DNA from 3 places in the Mesorhizobium sp. M1A.T.Ca.IN.004.03.1.1 genome. Region 2 is predicted to be linked to each of the others. Evidence: predicted binding sites of a transcription regulator. Region 2 holds the regulator's gene; each other region holds the start of a gene.

Region 1 (6,186 bases), on a different contig from region 2:
CCATAGCGGATGCGGTTTCCCGTCAGCCCCAGATACATGCCGAAGCTGCCGCCGAGATCGGGCAGCAAATGGCTGGCGCCAACATCGGGGAAGAAGCCGATGCCGACTTCCGGCATGGCGAATTGCGCGTTCTCGGTCAGCACGCGGTGCGAGCCGTGGAAGGAAATGCCGACCCCGCCGCCCATGACGATGCCGTCGATCAGCGCGACATAGGGTTTCCTGAAGCGGGCGATGCGGGCATTGAGACGATACTCGTCGGCGAAGAAGTCGACCGGCGGCTTGCCGGCGCGGCCCGCCTCGTAAATGTGCAGAATATCGCCACCGGCGGAAAACGCCCTGCCCTCAGCCTTGACGACGACGACGGCGACGCCGGCATCGCCCTCCCAGGCGTCAAGCGCCTTGCCAAGCGCCTTGACCATGCGATGGGTGACGGCATTGAGCGCCTGCGGCCGCGTCAGTGTGACGACGCCCGCCTTGCCTAGACGCTCGAAGCGAATCTCGTCGCCTCCGCCAAAATCCATCGCCAGAGAATCCTCCTCTCCGCCCTTCCAGGGGGATTGAAGTGCTAAAGGCGGCATAAGGATGCGTCAATGGCGGCAACGCCGCGCTGGCGGCCAGCCGCTTCCGGTGTTAGGTAACCGGCAAAGTGTCGCGCGTAGGCGGCGCGACAGATTTCGAGCTAATCGACATGGCTGGGGTTTCTCGTCTCGTTGCTGGATTGGCAGGTCTCCTCTTTCTGGGAGTTGCGCTGGCCGCCGCCGAGGCAGCCTCTGAACTCTACCTGGCGCAGACGATCGTCACCGGCACCGGCGAGGCTAATCGCGAGATCGGCTTCAAGGATTGTCTGGACAAGGTGCTGGTCAAGGTTTCAGGCGATCAGCGGCTGACGCAGAAGCCGGAGATGCTGGCGCTGCGCAATAAGGCGGCCGACTTTGTCCAATCCTTCCGCTACCGCGACCGGCTGGAAGGCGTTCCGATCCATGACGAGCAAGGCACGCATGACCGGCCGCACGATCTCACCTGCCTCTACAAGCCCACCGTCGTCGACAAGCTCCTGGCGCAGCTCGGCAGCAAGCCATGGCACGGCGAGCGGCCGCTGATTGCCGTCTTCATAACGGCCGAGCAAGGGGCGCAACATTTCGTGCTGACGGCCGACGAGGATCGCGGCCAGTCAATGCGCGAATCCTTTGCCAACGCGACGGCGCCGCTCTCGGTGTATGTCAGCTTTCCAAAGGCTGACCAGCTCGCCGGCCTCGACGACAAGGCGCTGCGCACTGCCGATATGGCAAAGCTCGACCAGCTCGCCCGGCAGGCGGGTGCCGACCGGGCGCTCGCCGGCAGCATCGTGTGGAACGACAAGGAATTGGGCTGGATCGCCGACTGGCGGCTGGCCGAACACGGCAAGACCTATCAATGGCAGGTGCGCGGCGTCAGCTTCGACGAGGCTTTTCGCGTGGCTGTGAAGGGCGCGGCACAGATTCTGTCGGGGAATGGACAGCCGTAAACGTCGGCTGCCCTTCATCCGCCTGCCGGCACCTTCTCCCCGTCAAGGGAGAAGGGAAGTGCTCCAGCGCCGGCGATCCCCTCTCCTCGTTCTTCGCGGAAGCAACTGGCACAATCGTGTCGCATTGGTCAGCGGCAGGGGCGCATGGTAAAAGCCGGGACGACAACAGAGTTCTGGCGATGAACAAGTTTACCCCCGCAAAGCCTGCCGGCGCCCGCAGCGTCGACGAGATCACAGGCAGCCGCAGGCTGCGGCGCATGCGCAAGGCCGACTGGTCGCGCCGGCTGGTGCAGGAAAACCAGCTCTCGGTGAACGATCTGATCTGGCCGATCTTCGTCGTCGACGGCAAAAATGTGCGCGAGCCGATCGCCGCCATGCCGGACGTCTACCGCCTGTCGGTCGACCTCGCGGTGAAGGAAGCGGAGCGCGCCGCCAAGCTCGGCATCCCGGCGATCGCGACTTTCCCCAACATCGAGCTTTCGCTGCGCGACCAGACGGGCTCGCATATCCTCGATCCCGACAATGTCATCAACCGAGCCACCCGCGCCATCAAGGATGCGGTGCCGGAGATCGGCATCATTACCGACGCAGCGCTCGATCCGTTCACCAGCCATGGCCATGACGGCATCCTGCGCGACGGCATCATCGTCAATGACGAAACCGTCGAGCAGGTCACGGCCGCGGCCGTCATCCAGGCAGCCGCCGGCGCGGACATCATCGCGCCGTCCGACATGATGGACGGCCGTATCGGCGCGATCCGCGACGCGCTGGACGCCAACGGCTTCCAGGACGTGGCGATCATGTCCTATGCGACGAAATTCGCCTCGGCCTTCTACGGCCCCTATCGCGAGGCTGTCGGCACCGCCGGCCTGCTCAAAGGCGACAAGAAGACCTATTATATCGACCACGCGAATTCCGATGAAGCCGTGCGCGAGGCCGAGCAGGATCTGGCCGAAGGCGCCGACATGCTGATGGTGAAGCCTGGGCTGCCCTATCTCGACATCATCCGCCGGCTGAAGGACGAGTTCCAGATGCCGACCTTCGCCTACCAGGTGTCGGGCGAATATTCGATGATCAAGGCGGCCAGCGCCAATGGCTGGATCGACGGCGAAAAGGCGATGCTGGAATCGCTTCTCGCGCTCAAGCGAGCCGGCTGCGACGGTGTCCTCACCTATTTCGCGCCGACCGTTGCGGAGATGCTGAGGGGCTAGGCCCAGGCGCAATTTTAAATTCTCGCCGCGTCACCTGGGCGCCGCCCGACGAGTTGATCGCTCGCCGGAAAATTCCGCTTGCATAATGCAATCAGTTAAGCTACTCCATGACTGCTTGCAAAATGCAACTAGTTCACGAGGCGATCATGTCAAAGCTGCGCGTCAACGCTTTCACCCTGTCGCTGGACGGTTACGGCGCCGGCCCCGATCAGACTCTCGAAAGCCCGCTCGGCGTCGGCGGCGAAGGACTGCATAAATGGATGATCGGCACGCGCACCTTTCGTGAGATGGTGATCGGCAAAGACGGCGGCACCACCGGCAGCGACGACAGCTTCGCCGCGCGCAGTTTTGAGAATGTCGGCGCCTGGATCCTTGGCCGCAACATGTTCGGGCCGGTCCGCGGCGAATGGCCGGACGAGAGCTGGAAAGGCTGGTGGGGCGACAACCCGCCCTATCACGTGCCGGTCTTCGTGCTCACCCATCACAAGCGGGCGCCGATCTTAATGGAAGGCGGCACGACGTTTTACTTCGTCACCGACGGCATCCATTCGGCGCTCGAACAGGCGAAGACGGCCGCCAAGGACAAGGATGTGCGGGTCGGCGGCGGCGTCGCCACGATCCGGCAATATCTGAAGGAAAGCCTGATCGACGAGATGCATCTCGCGATCTCGCCGATCCTGCTCGGCTCCGGCGAGCATCTTTTCGCCGGGCTGGACATGCCGAAGCTCGGCTACCGCTGCACCAGCCAGGTCGCGACCGCCGACGCGACGCATGTGATGATCGGGCGCGCGTAAGCTAGGCTCCCCCTTCTCCCCTGTGGGAGATGCGGAAGTGCTCAATACTTTTCCGGCACATAAAGCGCGCGCGGCAGCACCTGGCGCTCGTAGGCCGGGTTGAAGACGCGCTCCGGCAGCGTGATCTCCTCATGCGGCACGTCTTCGTAAGGCATTTGCTGCAGCAGGTGATCGATGCAGTTCAGTCGGGCCCGCTTCTTGTCGTTGCCTTCGACAATGAACCACGGCGCTTCCTTGATGTTGGTACGGGCGAAGGTCTCTTCCTTGGCTTTGGTGTATTGTTCCCAGCGCACGCGCGACTGCAGGTCCATCGGCGACAGCTTCCACTGCTTCATCGGATCGTGGATGCGCATCAAAAAGCGCATCTGCTGCTCCTCGTCGGTAATCGAGAACCAGTATTTCACCAGCGTGATGCCGGAGCGCACCAGCATGCGTTCGAATTCCGGCACGTCGCGGAAAAACTCTTCGACCTGATCCGCATTGGCAAAGCCCATCACCTGCTCGACGCCCGATCGGTTGTACCAGGAGCGGTCGAACAGCACGATCTCGCCGCCCGCCGGCAGATGCGGCACGTAGCGCTGGAAATACCATTGCGATCTTTCACGCTCGGTCGGCGCCGGCAGCGCGACGACGCGGCAGATGCGCGGATTGAGGCGCTGGGTGATGCGCTTGATGACGCCGCCCTTGCCGGCCGAGTCGCGTCCCTCGAAGATCACCACCAGCTTCTTCTTGTGGTAGGCAACCCAGGACTGCAGCTTGATGAGCTCCGACTGCAGACGCAGCAGCTCGCGGAAATAGGTCGTCCGCTCGATGGAGGGCGGATGCGACTTCTTGTAGATCCTGGCGATCTCAAGCGAGAGCGCGGGCTCGGAAATCTCCAGCTCATAGTCCTCGTCGAGCGTGTCCTCGAGTTCGGCTTCCAGCCAGTCCTTGGCTCCGGAATTCGTCTTGACCTCGTTCATTGCGCAGCTCCTGCCTGTCAGCCACTTTCGCCTCGGATGCGCTCCGGCCGCGGCCGGAAACACAACTCCGTAAGCCGACTGAGATACAGACGCGCAATGACGGTTTTATTGCGAGCAGGAGCCGGCAACGCTGGACCAGCCGATATGTGATCGGCCCGTATCGATGGCGGGGCGACAAGCCGCCCGAATTGTCCTACAAATACTTTCGCCTCTTCCCGGCGCCCGCGACGGCGCGCCTCTTCAAAACAAATCGCAAGGACCTGACATGGAATACCGCACGCTTGGCCGTTCCGGCCTGAAGGTTTCGACATTGACCCTTGGCACGATGACCTTCGGCGGGACGGGCCCGTTCGCCGCCGTCGGCAAATCCGATCTCTCGGAGGCGAGCCGCATCATCGATACCTGCATCGATGCCGGCATCAATCTCATCGACACCGCCAACGTGTATTCGAACGGCCTGTCGGAGGAGATCGTCGGCGAGGCGCTCGGCGGCAAGCGCAAGAACGATGTGCTCATCGCCTCCAAGGCGCGCATGCGGATCGGAAACGGCCCCAACGACGAAGGCCTGTCGCGCCATCACCTGATCCGGGAATGCGAGCGGAGCCTGAAGCGGCTCAAGACCGACGTCATCGACATCTATTTCCTGCATGAGTGGGATGGGGTCACGCCGCTGGAGGAAACGATCGCTGCGCTCGACACTTTGGTCAGCCAGGGCAAGATCCGTTATGTCGGCTGTTCCAATTATTCGGGCTGGCAGGTGATGAAGGCGCTCTCGATCAGCGACAGCCATCATCAGCCGCGCTTCGTCACGCAGCAGATCCACTACACGCTGGAAGCGCGCGAGGCGGAGTACGAGTTGCTGCCGATCTCGGTCGACCAGGGTCTTGGCGTGCTGGTGTGGAGCCCGCTGGCCGGCGGCCTGCTGTCGGGCAAATACCGTCGCGACAGCCCGACGGCCCGCCAGCTTGGCGGCTGGTCCGAACCGCCGATCCGGGACGAGGGAAGGTTGTGGCGGATCGTCGACGTTCTGGTCGAAATCGGCAAGGCGCGCGGCGTTTCGGCGGCACAGGTGGCGCTTGCCTGGCTGCTCGGCCGCCCGGCCGTTTCTTCGCTGGTGATCGGCGCCCGCAACGAAGCCCAACTCAAGGACAACCTCGCCGCGGCCAGCCTGACGCTGTCCCTGGACGAGCGCCTGCGCCTCGACGACGTCAGCCGCCCGCCGGTGCTTTATCCCTACTGGCACCAGCAGCTCACCGCCAAGAACCGGTTCGGCCCCGCCGACCTGGTGCTCGACCGCAGCGATATCTAAGAATCCGCGCCGTGCTCCGCACCCGAAAACGCGCGGAGGTCAGCCGGCGATAAAACGCCAGACCTCCGGGTCGGGTTCGATCTGGCCGCTGAGCACGAAATATTTGTAGAGGACGAGCAGCGATACCGCCCGCTCGTCCTTTTCGTTGCTGAACCGGCGGCAATAGGCGTTGGCTGCCGTTATGATGCGTTGGGCTTCCGCCGGGTGTTTTTCGAAATAGGCGATCTTGTCGGCGACGTCCGAAAAATCCGACGCCAGAGGCACGTAGTGGACATCGGCCTCGAGCTCAGCCTCGGCGAACCAGGTTTCGTAGGTCGGCGGCGGCATCAGGCAGAGCGAATTCGAGCTCATGATCCACTTGAGGTTCGTCGCCACGTCATTGCCTTCCAGCGAGACGATGTAGCGG
Region 2 (6,186 bases):
AGTGGCCGGTGGGCATCGGCGCCAAGGGCAACGAGGGCGTCGCCAACAACGTCGCGCAGACCGGTGGCGCGATCGGTTATGTCGAGTATGCCTATGCTAAGCAGAACAAGCTCACCTATACCGACCTGATCAATAAGGATGGCAAGAAGGTAGAGCCGACCGCTGCCGCGTTCTCGGCCGCTGCAGCCAATGCCGACTGGAGCTCCAAGCCTGGCTACGGCGTCATCCTGGCCAACCAGGCTGGTGCTGAAAGCTGGCCGATGACCTCCGCGACCTGGATCCTCGTCTACCAGAAGCCCGACGATGCGTCGGCCACCACCGAAGCGCTCAAGTTCTTCGCCTGGTCCTACGCCAAGGGCGACGACATGGCCGCCGAGCTGGACTATGTTCCGATGCCCGACGCGGTCGTGAAGAGCGTCGAGGAAATGTGGAGCAAGGACATCGTCGACAGCAACGGCAAGCCGCTCTACTCCGGCATGTAATTCCTCCGGAATAAGGAGGGCGCCTCGGGCGCCCTCCTGTCTCTTTCGAAATGCGAGGGCAAATGACAGCCGTTTCCGAAGCCGTGACATCGTCCGCCATACGGACCAGGGAAGCGACGGTGCGCCGCTTCGCCCTGACGGACACGATCTTCCGAACGGTCACGCGCCTCTCCGCCATACTCGTGCTGCTTCTTCTCGGCGGCGTCGCGGTCTCGCTGATCGCCGGCTCGTGGGAGGCGCTGTCGAAGTTCGGCTTCTCCTTCCTGACGACTGAATCCTGGAATCCGGTCACCGAGAATTTCGGCGCGCTCGCGCCCATCTACGGCACCGTCGTCACCTCGGCCATCGCCATCCTCATTGCCGTGCCGATCGGCATCGGCATCGCCGTCTTCCTGACCGAGCTCTGCCCGCGCCCGCTCAGGCGCCCGATCGGCATCGCGGTCGAGCTGCTCGCCGGCATTCCCTCGATCATTTACGGCATCTGGGGCCTGTTCGTCTTCGCGCCATTCCTGCAGACGACGGTACAGCCATTCATCATCAATCTTTTCCACGGCATACCGGGTCTCGCCAGCCTGTTTGCCGGTCCGCCCTACGGCATCGGCCTCCTGACGTCGTCGCTGATCCTCGCCATCATGGTGCTGCCCTTCATCACCTCGATCACCAAGGACGTGTTCGACACGGTGCCAGCGGTGCTGAAGGAATCGGCCTACGGCATCGGCTGCACGACCTGGGAAGTGACCCGGCGCGTGGTCATCCCCTATACGCGGGTCGGCATCATGGGCGGCGTCATGCTCGGTCTTGGCCGCGCGCTCGGCGAGACGATGGCCGTCACCTTCGTCATCGGCAATGCGCACCGCATCAGCGCCTCGCTGTTTGCGCCCGGTACGACGATCTCGGCGACCATCGCCAACGAATTCACCGAAGCCGACGGCGAGCTTTACACGTCCTCACTGGTGGCGCTCGGACTGATCCTGTTCATCATCACCTTCATCATCCTCGCGCTCGCACGCTACATGCTGTTGCGCATCGATAGCCGCACGGGAGCCTGACCGATGTCGACAGCCGCATCGCTCCACCGAAGCCGGAAGCGCAAGAACGCCGTGATGATGGCACTGTGCACCATAGCGGCGGGCATCGGCCTCGTCTGGCTGGCGCTGATCCTCGGCGCCCTTCTCTATAAGGGGCTCTCGGGTGTCTCGCTTTCGGTGTTCACGGAAATGACACCGCCGCCCGGCGACGCCGGCGGCCTGCTCAACGCCATCTACGGCAGCATCGTGATGACCGTGATCGGCATCGTCGTCGGCACGCCGATCGGCGTGCTCGCCGGCACCTATATGGCCGAGTACGGGCGCTTCTCGCGCCTCACGACGGTGGTGCGCTTCATCAACGACATCCTGTTGTCGGCGCCATCGATCATTGTCGGCCTGTTCGTCTACGAGCTGATGGTGCGGCCGTTGGGTCATTTCTCGGCGATCGCCGGCGCGGTGGCGCTGTCGATCCTGGTGATCCCCGTCGTCGTGCGCACCACCGAGGACATGCTGAACCTTGTGCCCAACGCGCTGCGCGAGGCCGGCACCGCCATCGGCGCGCCGCGCTGGGTGGTGATCCGCTCGGTCGCCTATCGCGCCGCACTGTCCGGCATCGTCACCGGTATATTGCTGGCGATCGCCCGGATTTCGGGCGAGACGGCGCCGCTGCTCTTCACCGCGCTCAACAACCAGTTCTGGTCGAGCAATCTCAACGCGCCGATGGCCAGCCTGCCGGTGACCATCTTCCAGTTTGCGCTGAGCCCTTATGAGGAATGGCAGCAACTGGCCTGGACGGGCGCACTGATAATCACCCTGACGGTTCTCGGGCTGAGCATCTTCGCCCGCAGCCTTACCGGACGCAGAGAGGACAGATGAAACCGATGTTGTCCACCGACCTGAACGTAGCCGAGACGACCGCCGAGAAGGCCAAGATCGAAGTCAAGAACCTCAACTTCTACTATGGCCAGTCGAAGGCGCTGAAGGACATCAACCTGTCGCTGCCCGAGCGCAGCGTCACCGCCTTCATCGGACCTTCGGGCTGCGGAAAGTCGACGCTGCTGCGCGTGCTCAACCGCATCTACGAGCTCTACCCGAAGCAGAGCGCCGAAGGCCAGGTGCTGCTCGACGGCAAGAACATCCTCGACCGTTCGCAGGACCTCAACCTGCTCAGGACCAAGATCGGCATGGTGTTCCAGAAGCCGACGCCGTTCCCGATGTCGATCTACGAGAACATCGCCTTCGGCGTCAGGCTGTATGAGAAGATCAGCAAGGCCGAGATGGACAATCGCGTCGAACAGGCGCTGAAGCGCGCCGCGCTGTGGAACGAGGTCAAGGACAAGCTCAACGCCAGTGGCCAGAGCCTTTCGGGCGGCCAGCAGCAGCGGCTCTGCATCGCCCGCACGGTGGCGGTGAAGCCGGCGGTCATCCTGCTCGACGAGCCGGCATCGGCGCTCGATCCGCTCTCGACCGCCAAGATCGAGGAGCTGATCGACGAGCTGCAGGCCGACTACACGATCGTGATCGTCACCCACAACATGCAGCAGGCGGCGCGCGTCTCGCGGCAGACGGCGTTCATGTATCTCGGCGAGCTGATCGAATTCGACCGGACCGAAAAGATTTTCACCTCGCCCCGCGAGAAGCGCACGCAGGACTACATCACCGGCCGCTTCGGCTGAGTTCATACGAGGACATAACCATGGCCCATACGGTCGCTTCCTTCGACGAGGATCTGAGGCAGATCAGCCAGCTCATCCGCGACATGGGCGATCTTGCCGGCTCGATGGTCGGCGCGTCGACCAAGGCTCTGCTGAATTCCGACAACGCGCTGGCGCAGCGCGTGGTCTCCGACGATGCCATCATGGACGCGCGCCAACGCGAGCTCGACGATCGCGCCATCACGCTGATTGCCAAACGCCAGCCGATGGCCGACGACCTGCGCAGCGTCGTTGGCGCCATCCGCATGGCCGGCGATCTCGAGCGCATTGGCGACCTTGCCAAGAACATCGCTAAGCGCGTCGGCTCGGTCGGCGTCAGCGCCGCGCCGCGCGACCTTTCGCACTCCATCGATTCGATGGCGCAGCTGGTGCTGATCCAGGTGCAGGGCGTGATCGAGGAATACGCGGCCGGCGACGCCACGGCGCTCGCCAAGCTCCGCAACGACGACGAGCGCATCGACGTCAAATACACCGCCGTCTTCCGCGAGCTCCTGACCTACATGATGGAGGATCCGCGCAACATCACGGCTTGCACGCATCTGTTGTTCTGCGCCAAGAATCTGGAGCGCATCGGCGACCACGTCACCAACATCGCCGAGAACGCCTACTATGTGCTGACCGGCACGCAATTGCCCGCGAATCGTCCTAAGCAGGACGAGACGACGATGTCGGCGCCGGCGGCCTGACCGCGAAGGTGCCTGCTATATGATCGCGCCACGCATCATGGTGGTGGAGGACGAGGAACCGCTGGGGGTGCTGCTCCGCTACAACCTCGAATCCGAGGGCTATCAGGTCGAGGTGGTGACCCGCGGCGACGAGGCCGAGATCCGCCTGCAGGAGAATTTGCCCGACCTTCTGGTGCTCGACTGGATGGTGCCGGCGGTGTCCGGCATCGAGCTTTGCCGGCGCCTCAGGATGCGGCCCGAGACCGAACGCCTGCCGATCATCATGCTGACCGCGCGCGGCGAGGAAAGCGACCGGGTGCGCGGCCTCTCGACCGGCGCCGACGACTATCTGGTCAAGCCGTTCTCGACGCCGGAATTCATGGCCAGGGTCAAGGCGCTGCTGCGCCGCGCCAAGCCGGAGGTGCTGTCCAGCGTGCTCAAGGTCGGCGACATCGTGCTCGATCGCGAATCGCATCGCGTCTACCGCAAGAAGAGCGAGATCCGGCTCGGCCCGACCGAGTTCAGGCTGCTGGAATTCATGATGCGGCATCCCGGCCGGGTGTTCTCGCGCAGCCAGCTGCTCGACAATGTCTGGGGCGAGACGATCTATATCGACGAGCGCACCGTGGACGTGCATGTCGGACGCCTGCGCAAGGCGGTCAACAACGGCCGGATGCCGGACGTCATACGTACCATCCGTGGGGCGGGCTACGCGATCAGGGAAGATTAGATCCAGGGCACCGAAGGTCTGACGGGTTCTATCTGCGCTGGCGGGTTATCGAGACGCTGGTGCTTCGCCGTCCACGGGCGGAGCACGAAGCGTCGCGACGCGGCGCAGACCCGACGATCCACGCGACTTCCACGCGCCGCGGCGGTGCAGAAATTCTGCTCCGCTCATCCGACGATTGAGGTAATGGCATGGATTCCAGGGTCTCCGCGACGGAGCTTCGCTCCTGCTCCGCCCTGGAATGACGAAGCTGCGGGGCCTTCGCTAATCTCCGGCGTCTGCAGGACGCACAGAAGCCAACGATCGCTATCGAAGCTGCTCAGGCCACGTTCTTGCCCGCTCTTGCCTTCACGCCCGGCGCAAAAATCTCCTGGTCGACGAAGGTCAGCGCGCGCACGGCGCAGCCCTCGCGGATCAGCGGCAATTCGTTCGGCTCGGTATCGAAGGAGATCGACTTCGAATGCTGGCCGCCGGCGGTCTGGGCGATGGCCTCGCGCAGAGCCGGCTCGATCAGGTCGAAGGCGGCGGCGCTGACGCCGACCATGGCGACCGGCGCCGGGTCGATCAGCGCGAACAGGCTGCCGAGGCCGAAGCCCAGCGCCTCGCCGGCCCGGCGATAGGCCTCGCGCTCCGAGCCATCCCTCTCGCGCGCCTTGGCGGCGAGCGCCCGCATGTCGGCGTCGCCGACATCGATCGGCTCGGCGTCCTCACTCATCTTCATGGCGCTGCGCCAGATGGCGTAGTTGCCGGCATAGGCCTCGACGCAGCCGCGGCGTCCGCAACGGCAAAGCGCGCCGCCCGGGCGATGGATCATGTGGCCGAACTCGCCGCCGGAAGAATGCGTGCCGGTGAACAGCTCGCCCTTCAGCACCAGGCCCATGCCGATGCCGTGCGAGAGCAGGATGGCGATGAAATTGTCGCGATAGCGGTCGGGATCGCGCCACTGCAGCGCCACCGCCATCATGTTACAGTCGTTTTCCATGGTGGCCGGAATGCCGAATTCCTTTTCCAGGATGTCGGCGAAGGGAATGTCGGTCAGCGGCGTGATCGGCGACCACAGCATGGCGCGGGCATGGGAATCGGTGATGCCCTGGATGCCCATGGCGATGCGGGCGACGCTGCCGACGTCGAGGTCCGGATCGTCCAGCCGGCGCCGCACGATCGCCAAGCATTCGCCGATCAGCTCGTTGCGCGGCATGGTGAGCGTATCGAGGCGGCGCTGCTCCTCGGCGATGACCTGACCCGCATAATCAATAACGGCGACCGAGAGGAAATTGAGCGACAGCACCACCGTTACCACCGCCGCCGCCTCCGGCTTGAGCGCGAGGCCCACCTGTGGCCGGCCGCGCTTCAGAGACGCGGTCTCGCTCGGCTTGCTCTCGGCCAGGATGCCTTCCTGGATCAGATCGGAAGAGATCGCCGAAATGGTCGAATGGCTGAGCCCGGTGGTCGCGGCGATTTCCGTGCGCGACGGTTGGCCGGCCCGGCGCACGGCCGAGAGCACCATGGCGCGGTTGCGCCGGCGCAGATCGTCGTGGCGGATTCCGACCGACATTTTTTCTCCTCCCA
Region 3 (6,186 bases), on a different contig from region 2:
AAAGGACGGCCGCGCCTGGGGGTGGATTGACCGCCGGACCTGATCCATGGACTGCCTTCCGCTCCGTAAGGGCGGCGGGATCGTCGGCAGGGCTGTCGGCGGTCGCCGTCGCGACTTTCTTGTGCGGCTCAGCCTTGGGAGTTCTGCGGCGTGGCAGGCTTGAGACGCACGCCCCTGCCGCCGCGCTCGCTGGCCTGGTTCTCGCCGATCAGCTCCACCCCGGCCTCGTCGAGTCCCTGGATGACCTTCATCAGCGTATCGACCACGCCTCTGACGACACCTTCACTCGCTTCCATGCGTTGGATGGTCGGAAGCGAAACCCCGGCGCGCTCGGCGAGCGTTTTCTGGTCGATACCGGCCAACGCCCTCGCGGCGCGCATCTGCGCGGCAGTGATCATCGGCCAGAACCCCTGTCTGAGTCTGCAGTATCAATGGATAATCCAAAGATCATGATGTTTCAAGCATCATAACAAACAGTTGAAACATGAGTACTCATTCGCTGTCCGCCACCACTTTGCGCCGCTGCAGCAGGCGCGCTGCAAGCCAGCACAACATGGCCCAGGCAAAGCCGGCGCACCAGCCGGCAAGCACGTCGGACGGCCAATGCACGCCGAGATAGACGCGGCTGGTTCCGACCAGCACCGTGGTGAGCACGGCGAGGCCGAGCACGAAGATCTTCGTCCTGCGGTTCGGTAGGAAACGCGCGGCGAGCGAGCCCAGCGTGAGATAGGTCACCGCCGACAGCATCGCATGGCCGCTCGGAAAGGAGAGCGAGGTCTCGTTGACGAGATGCGAGACGAGATCGGGGCGGGGCCGGTCGACCTCGAACTTGAGCAGGCTGGACGCCGCCTGACCGCCCGCCACCGAAACGAACACGAACAGTGCGGTCGCCGGTCGGCGCATCAGCAGAAAATAGACGATCACCGCAGTCGTGATCAGCACCAGCACGCTGGTGCTGCCGAGCGCGGTGATATCGCGCACCGCGCCTTGCAGCCAAAGCGGACCGATCGGGCTGTCCGGCTGCCCGGCATGGCGGAAGGCGAGCAGGATTTCCGTGTCCAACGCATGCGGAGTCGTGGCGCGCGCCACGCCCATGAGTTCCACCAGGCCCCATAGCCCGCAGGCGATGGCCAGCCCAGCCGCAAGCACCGGGAATTCTATTCTGTTGAGCAGCGCCTTGGCGGTCGATTTCATGCCGGGCCTGCTCCAATTACAGCCGCTGCATATAGGGTCCGAGCGTGATCAGCGCGACGGCCGCGATCGCCAGCACGACGCCTGTCGCTTGGAAAGTGTTGAGGCGCTCTCCAAAGAAGACCAGCGCCACGATATTGACTGAGACCAGCTGGATCACTGCCGACAGGCTGAACGACACCGACATGCCGAATTCGCGGATCAGCCTGAGCATGATCAGATTGCCGGCGGAATAGAGCGCCAGCGTCAGCACGATCTTGCCGAGACTCGGCGCCAATCCCCATTGTTTGGCCGCCATCGCGGCCAGCAGGAAAATCACAGTCGAAACGCCAAGCTGCGCCAGTCCCCAGAGACTCACGTTCATCCCTCCCGAAGCGGCCTTCGCCGCGCCGCTCGCCGCTTTTGTTTCCGAAGCGCGCGAAGCCGTCAAGCTGATGGCGTCGGGCAAGCTACGCTGCGACGGGATCGAAGGCGGAATCTCGCAAGGCAAGCCCCGCAGCCATGGTTGGCGTCCTTGCGCCGAGCGCGCTCGGGAGTCTGCTCGCCGTGTGTTGTGGGCCTCGTGTGGCGCCAATGCGTGGGCGAACAGTGATCAGCCGGCAAATTGGCATTGCTCAATGGGGCTGATGTCACGAAAATGTGATCGGGCGCCTATAGGGATCGACCGGTTACCCGTTCCAGCCACCTCAAGAGCCAGAGGACAGCCCATGACCCAACCTGAGATTCGCTTCCGTACCAGCCAGCTCGAGGAGAATGACGGCCCGCCCGTCAATCCTACCGACAACCGCACGATGGGCGAGATCATCGCCGCGCGCTTCTCGCGCCGCGACTTCCTCAAGGGCTCGCTGGCTGTCTCGGCCATCGCCGCCACCGTGAGCCCGCTGGCGCTCGTCGCGGCAGACGAGGCGCGCGCCGCCGAGGCCTCGGCCTTCAAATTCGACGAGCTCGAGGCCGGCATCGACGACAAGCACCACGTCGCGCCTGGCTACGATGCCGACGTGCTCTTGCGCTGGGGCGACCCGCTCTTTACCGATTCGCCGGAATTCGACCCGGCAAAACAATCGGCCGGAGCCCAGGCAAGACAGTTCGGCTACAACAACGACTATATCGGTTATATCCCGGTCGAGGGCTCGGCCGAGCATGGCCTGCTGGTCGTCAACCACGAATACACCAACCCGCATCTGATGTTCCCCGGCATCGTCAAGATCGTCGACAAGGACGGCAAGAAGGCCGCCGAAGTGGCGCCGCTCAGCAAGGAGCAGGTCGATGTCGAGATGGCGGCGCACGGCGGCAGCATCGTCGAGATCCGCAAGGAGGGCGGCAAATGGCAGGTGGTGCGTGACGGCAAGCTCAACCGCCGCATCATGTCCACCACCGAAATGGCGCTGTCCGGTCCGGTAGCCGGCCATGATCGCGTCAAGACCAATGCCGACCCGTCTGGCACCAAGGTCTTCGGCACCCTCAACAACTGTGCCGGCGGCGTCACGCCCTGGGGCACCTATGTGATGGCCGAGGAGAACATCCACGGCTATTTCTCGGGCGAGCTGCCGGAAGGCCACAAGGAGGCCGCCAACTACAAGCGTCTCGGCATTCCGGAGGGCGCCTATGAATGGGGCGCGCATTACGATCGCTTCAACCTCGCCAAGGAACCGAACGAGCCCAACCGCTTCGGCTGGGTCGTCGAGGTCGACGTCAACGACCCGAATTCGGTGCCGAGGAAGCGAACCGCCATGGGTCGCTTCAAGCATGAAGGCGCCGAATCGATCGTCACCAAGGATGGCCGCGTCGTCTTCTATCTCGGCGACGACGAGCGCTTCGACTATGTCTACAAATTCGTCACCAAAGGCACGTTCAATCCGAACGACCGCGCCGCCAACATGAACCTGCTCGACGAGGGCACACTGCATGTCGCCAAATTCGCCGAGGACGGCTCGGTCGAATGGATGCCGATCGTGTTCGGCGAAGGTCCGCTGACGGCGGAAAACGGTTTCGCCAGCCAGGCCGACGTTCTGATCGAGACGCGTCGCGCCGCCGACCTGCTCGGCGCCACCAAGATGGACCGGCCGGAAGACATCCAGCCCAATGCCGGCAACGGCAAGGTCTATGTCATGCTGACCAACAATTCCAAGCGCAAGGCCGACCAGGTCGACGCCGCCAATCCGCGCGCGGCGAACGCCTTCGGCCACATCATCGAGATCGTCGAGGACGGCGGCGACTTCGCCGCCACCAAGGGCAAGTGGGAAGTGCTGCTGAAGTGCGGCGATCCTTCGGTGGCCGATGTCGGCGCCACCTTCTCGACTGCGACCACCGCCAATGGCTGGTTCGGCATGCCGGACAATTGTGCCGTCGACTCGGCCGGCCGCCTGTGGGTCGCGACCGACGGCCAGGGCCCGAAGGCCACCGGCCGTACCGACGGCCTGTGGGCGGTCGACACCGAGGGCGCGGCGCGGGCGACCTCAAAGCTGTTCTTCCGCGTGCCGATCGGCGCCGAGATGTGCGGCCCGCTATTCGCGCCGGACGACCAGACCGCCTTCGTCGCCGTCCAGCATCCGGGCGACGGCGGCGAGGACTGGGAAGCTTTTGGCCGCCCCTCCTATTACGAGGATCCATCGACCCGCTGGCCGGACTTCAAGCCGGACATGCCGGTGCGTCCGGCGGTCGTTGCCATCACCAAGCAGGGCGGCGGCAAGATCGCGGTCTGATTGGCGACTCGCTTAAGCAGGGGAAGGGTTGCGGTGATCCGCGACCCTTCCTCATCTTGCGATTACTCCACGCCTCGGACCACGGCCATGTTCAGGGTGGTTCTCAACCGGAAGCCGATGGCCTCGTAGAGGCCGATGGCCGGAGCATTGCTGTCATAGGCGTGCAGGTATGGAACCTCGCCCCGCGCCATGATCCGGTTCGCCACGAACAGCGACAGCAGCCTGGCAAGGCCGCCGCCGCGGAAATCCGGATGCGTGCACACGCCGCTGAGCTCGGAGTAGCCGGGCTGCTTCATGCGCTCGCCGGCCATCGCCGCGAGCCTGCCGTCGATCTTCACGCCCCAGAACTCGCCGAGGCTCAAGGCTTCGAGCGTGAACGGGCCGGGCTTGGTGAGCGATGCCAGAGCGAGCATCTCGGCCGCATCGTCCGGCGTCAGTCGCTGCACGCGCTCGTCGGAGGCGGCCTCAACCGGCTGCTCGGCAACCATCTGCACCAAGGACGCGGTCGAAACCGCGGCAAGTTCCGAAGGCAGGGCGATCGGGTCCGTCTGAACCAGGATGGCGCTTTCAAGCGGCGGGAGCAGCTTGCCCAGGGCTTGTAGGCTTTCCGCATCGTCTGCAACGGTGGCGGCGAAGGGAACGATCGAAGGCCGGTACCGCCTGGCAAGGGTATCGCCTTCCGCAAAGGCCTGATGGCGCGTCGCCAATGCGCTCCAGATCGGACGGTCGAGAACATGTTTCATTGTGCGACGGCCTTGGGTGCGACTGCCTTGGCCTTGTCCGCCCGGCGGTCGAGCGGGGTCGCGGCCAGTCGATCCTCGATGGCGGCGAGCTGGCCAAGCAGCGGCCCGGAGAGGTCCGCGCACAATTCCGCGACCGCGCCCTCGATGCGCGGCCAGACGTCGTGCTTCGCGGCGTCGACCAGCCGCTGGCCGTCCGCTGAGAGGGAAACGATCCGGCGCCGCTGGTCGTCATCCGATGGTGTGACTTCGACCAGGCCGAGCTCGGTGAGCAGCGACACGGCCCGCGTCACGCCCGGCTGCGCGATGCCGAGCGACTGCGCCAGTTCGCCGACCGGCAGCGGCCCCAGCCTGTCGAGCGCGGCGAGCAGCGGATACTGACTCGACTGGATCCGCACATCCAGGCGATCGAGCACGCGCTGCGTGTCGGCCTGCAACTGCTCGCCAATGCGCTTCAGCCTGCTGCCGAGGCAGAGAAAGCCGAGGGACCTCAGAACATCTTCCATCGTCGAACTGCCGGAACAAAAAGGGTAACATGATATATAACATTGCATGGAAATTGGCAATATGGTTTCACGATGCAGCCGGAGCGCCGGCTTTGGCCGGTAGACATTCCCTCTTCATTCGCCGCCGATAGCATCCTATATGGCGCTGGCGCGACATGACCGATCCGTCGCGCCAAGGCGACTGATTCGAGGCCCGTGGGCTCCGGGTCCTTCTTCATCGGCATGCGGACGCTTGATGCCATCCCTGCGCATCCATATCGACAGGTTTCTTGACGGCGGGGCGCCCAAGGTGCCGCGGCGCGAGCTGTCGCATCTCGAGCGCCTGGCGCTGGTGCGGCGCCATGGCGACTTCTCGCTCGCCTATTCCACCGCCGTGCAGCAAAAGCTGTCCTACTTCAGCGAAGGCGATGGCTACATCGCATTCGGCACCAAGATGAAGCACCATTTCGCGCTTGGCGATCCGGTCGTCGATCCGCCGGACCGGCCAGGCTACATCAAGCGCTTCGTCGAGGCCGCCGGCGGCCCCTGGTTCGTTCAGATAAGCGCCGCCACGGCAAAGGTGCTGGCCGGGCTCGGTTATCAGATCAATCGGCTGGGCGTCGACACAAGGTTGCAGCTGCCGGCGCATGATTTCTCCGGCAAGCGCAACGAGACCGTGCGCTATTCGGAGCGCTGGCTGGCAAAGAAGGGCTTCACCTTCGCCGAGGACAGGGCCAACATGCTGCTCGACGAGGTTTCGCGGCTGTCCGAGAATTGGCGCGGCGAGCGCATCGTCAAACGTTGGGAGATGGGCTTCCTGAACCGCCCTTTCGCCGACCATCTCGGCGCCGACATGCGCCGCTTCGTCCTTCACGGCCCGCAGGGTGAGCTCGTCGCCATCCTCGATTTCGATCCGCTGTTCAGCAATGGCGAGGTCATCGGCTATACCACCGCCTTCAAGCGCAAGCAGGTCGACGCCACGCCGCATGCCGAGATCGGCCTGACCAAATTCGCCGTCGATCGCTTTCGCGAGGAGGGCGTTTCGGTGGTCACGCTTGGCCTGTCGCC

What was found. Region 2 encodes PhoB, which activates phosphate uptake and scavenging genes when phosphate is short. Its sites were predicted from a motif close to TGTCATNNANCTGTCAT; they were not measured.
Region 1: a site for PhoB is predicted at 4,568-4,584, ahead of ppk2 (polyphosphate kinase 2). Genes of this name have one in related genera too.
Region 3: a site for PhoB is predicted at 1,819-1,835, ahead of EOD29_RS18885 (PhoX family phosphatase). Genes of this name have one in related genera too.

The regions. Positions count from the first base shown of each region.
Region 1 is NZ_RZTV01000003.1:623,370-629,555, reverse strand. It holds gene EOD29_RS13350 (enoyl-CoA hydratase/isomerase family protein) at 1-521, opposite strand, end outside; gene EOD29_RS13345 (DUF2066 domain-containing protein) at 689-1,504, shown strand; gene hemB (porphobilinogen synthase) at 1,684-2,715, shown strand; gene EOD29_RS13335 (dihydrofolate reductase family protein) at 2,862-3,509, shown strand; gene ppk2 (polyphosphate kinase 2) at 3,551-4,471, opposite strand; gene EOD29_RS13325 (aldo/keto reductase) at 4,737-5,780, shown strand; gene EOD29_RS13320 (glycosyl transferase family 90) at 5,820-6,186, opposite strand, start outside.
Region 2 is NZ_RZTV01000004.1:388,670-394,855, reverse strand. It holds gene pstS (phosphate ABC transporter substrate-binding protein PstS) at 1-482, shown strand, start outside; gene pstC (phosphate ABC transporter permease subunit PstC) at 545-1,531, shown strand; gene pstA (phosphate ABC transporter permease PstA) at 1,535-2,386, shown strand; gene pstB (phosphate ABC transporter ATP-binding protein PstB) at 2,383-3,186, shown strand; gene phoU (phosphate signaling complex protein PhoU) at 3,207-3,911, shown strand; gene phoB (phosphate regulon transcriptional regulator PhoB) at 3,931-4,620, shown strand; gene EOD29_RS15810 (ROK family transcriptional regulator) at 4,937-6,172, opposite strand.
Region 3 is NZ_RZTV01000005.1:359,070-365,255, forward strand. It holds gene EOD29_RS18865 (SulP family inorganic anion transporter) at 1-48, opposite strand, end outside; gene EOD29_RS18870 (helix-turn-helix transcriptional regulator) at 129-398, opposite strand; gene EOD29_RS18875 (phosphatase PAP2 family protein) at 493-1,194, opposite strand; gene EOD29_RS18880 (hypothetical protein) at 1,211-1,549, opposite strand; gene EOD29_RS18885 (PhoX family phosphatase) at 1,899-3,893, shown strand; gene EOD29_RS18890 (GNAT family N-acetyltransferase) at 3,956-4,636, opposite strand; gene EOD29_RS18895 (MarR family transcriptional regulator) at 4,633-5,139, opposite strand; gene EOD29_RS18900 (phosphatidylglycerol lysyltransferase domain-containing protein) at 5,375-6,186, shown strand, end outside.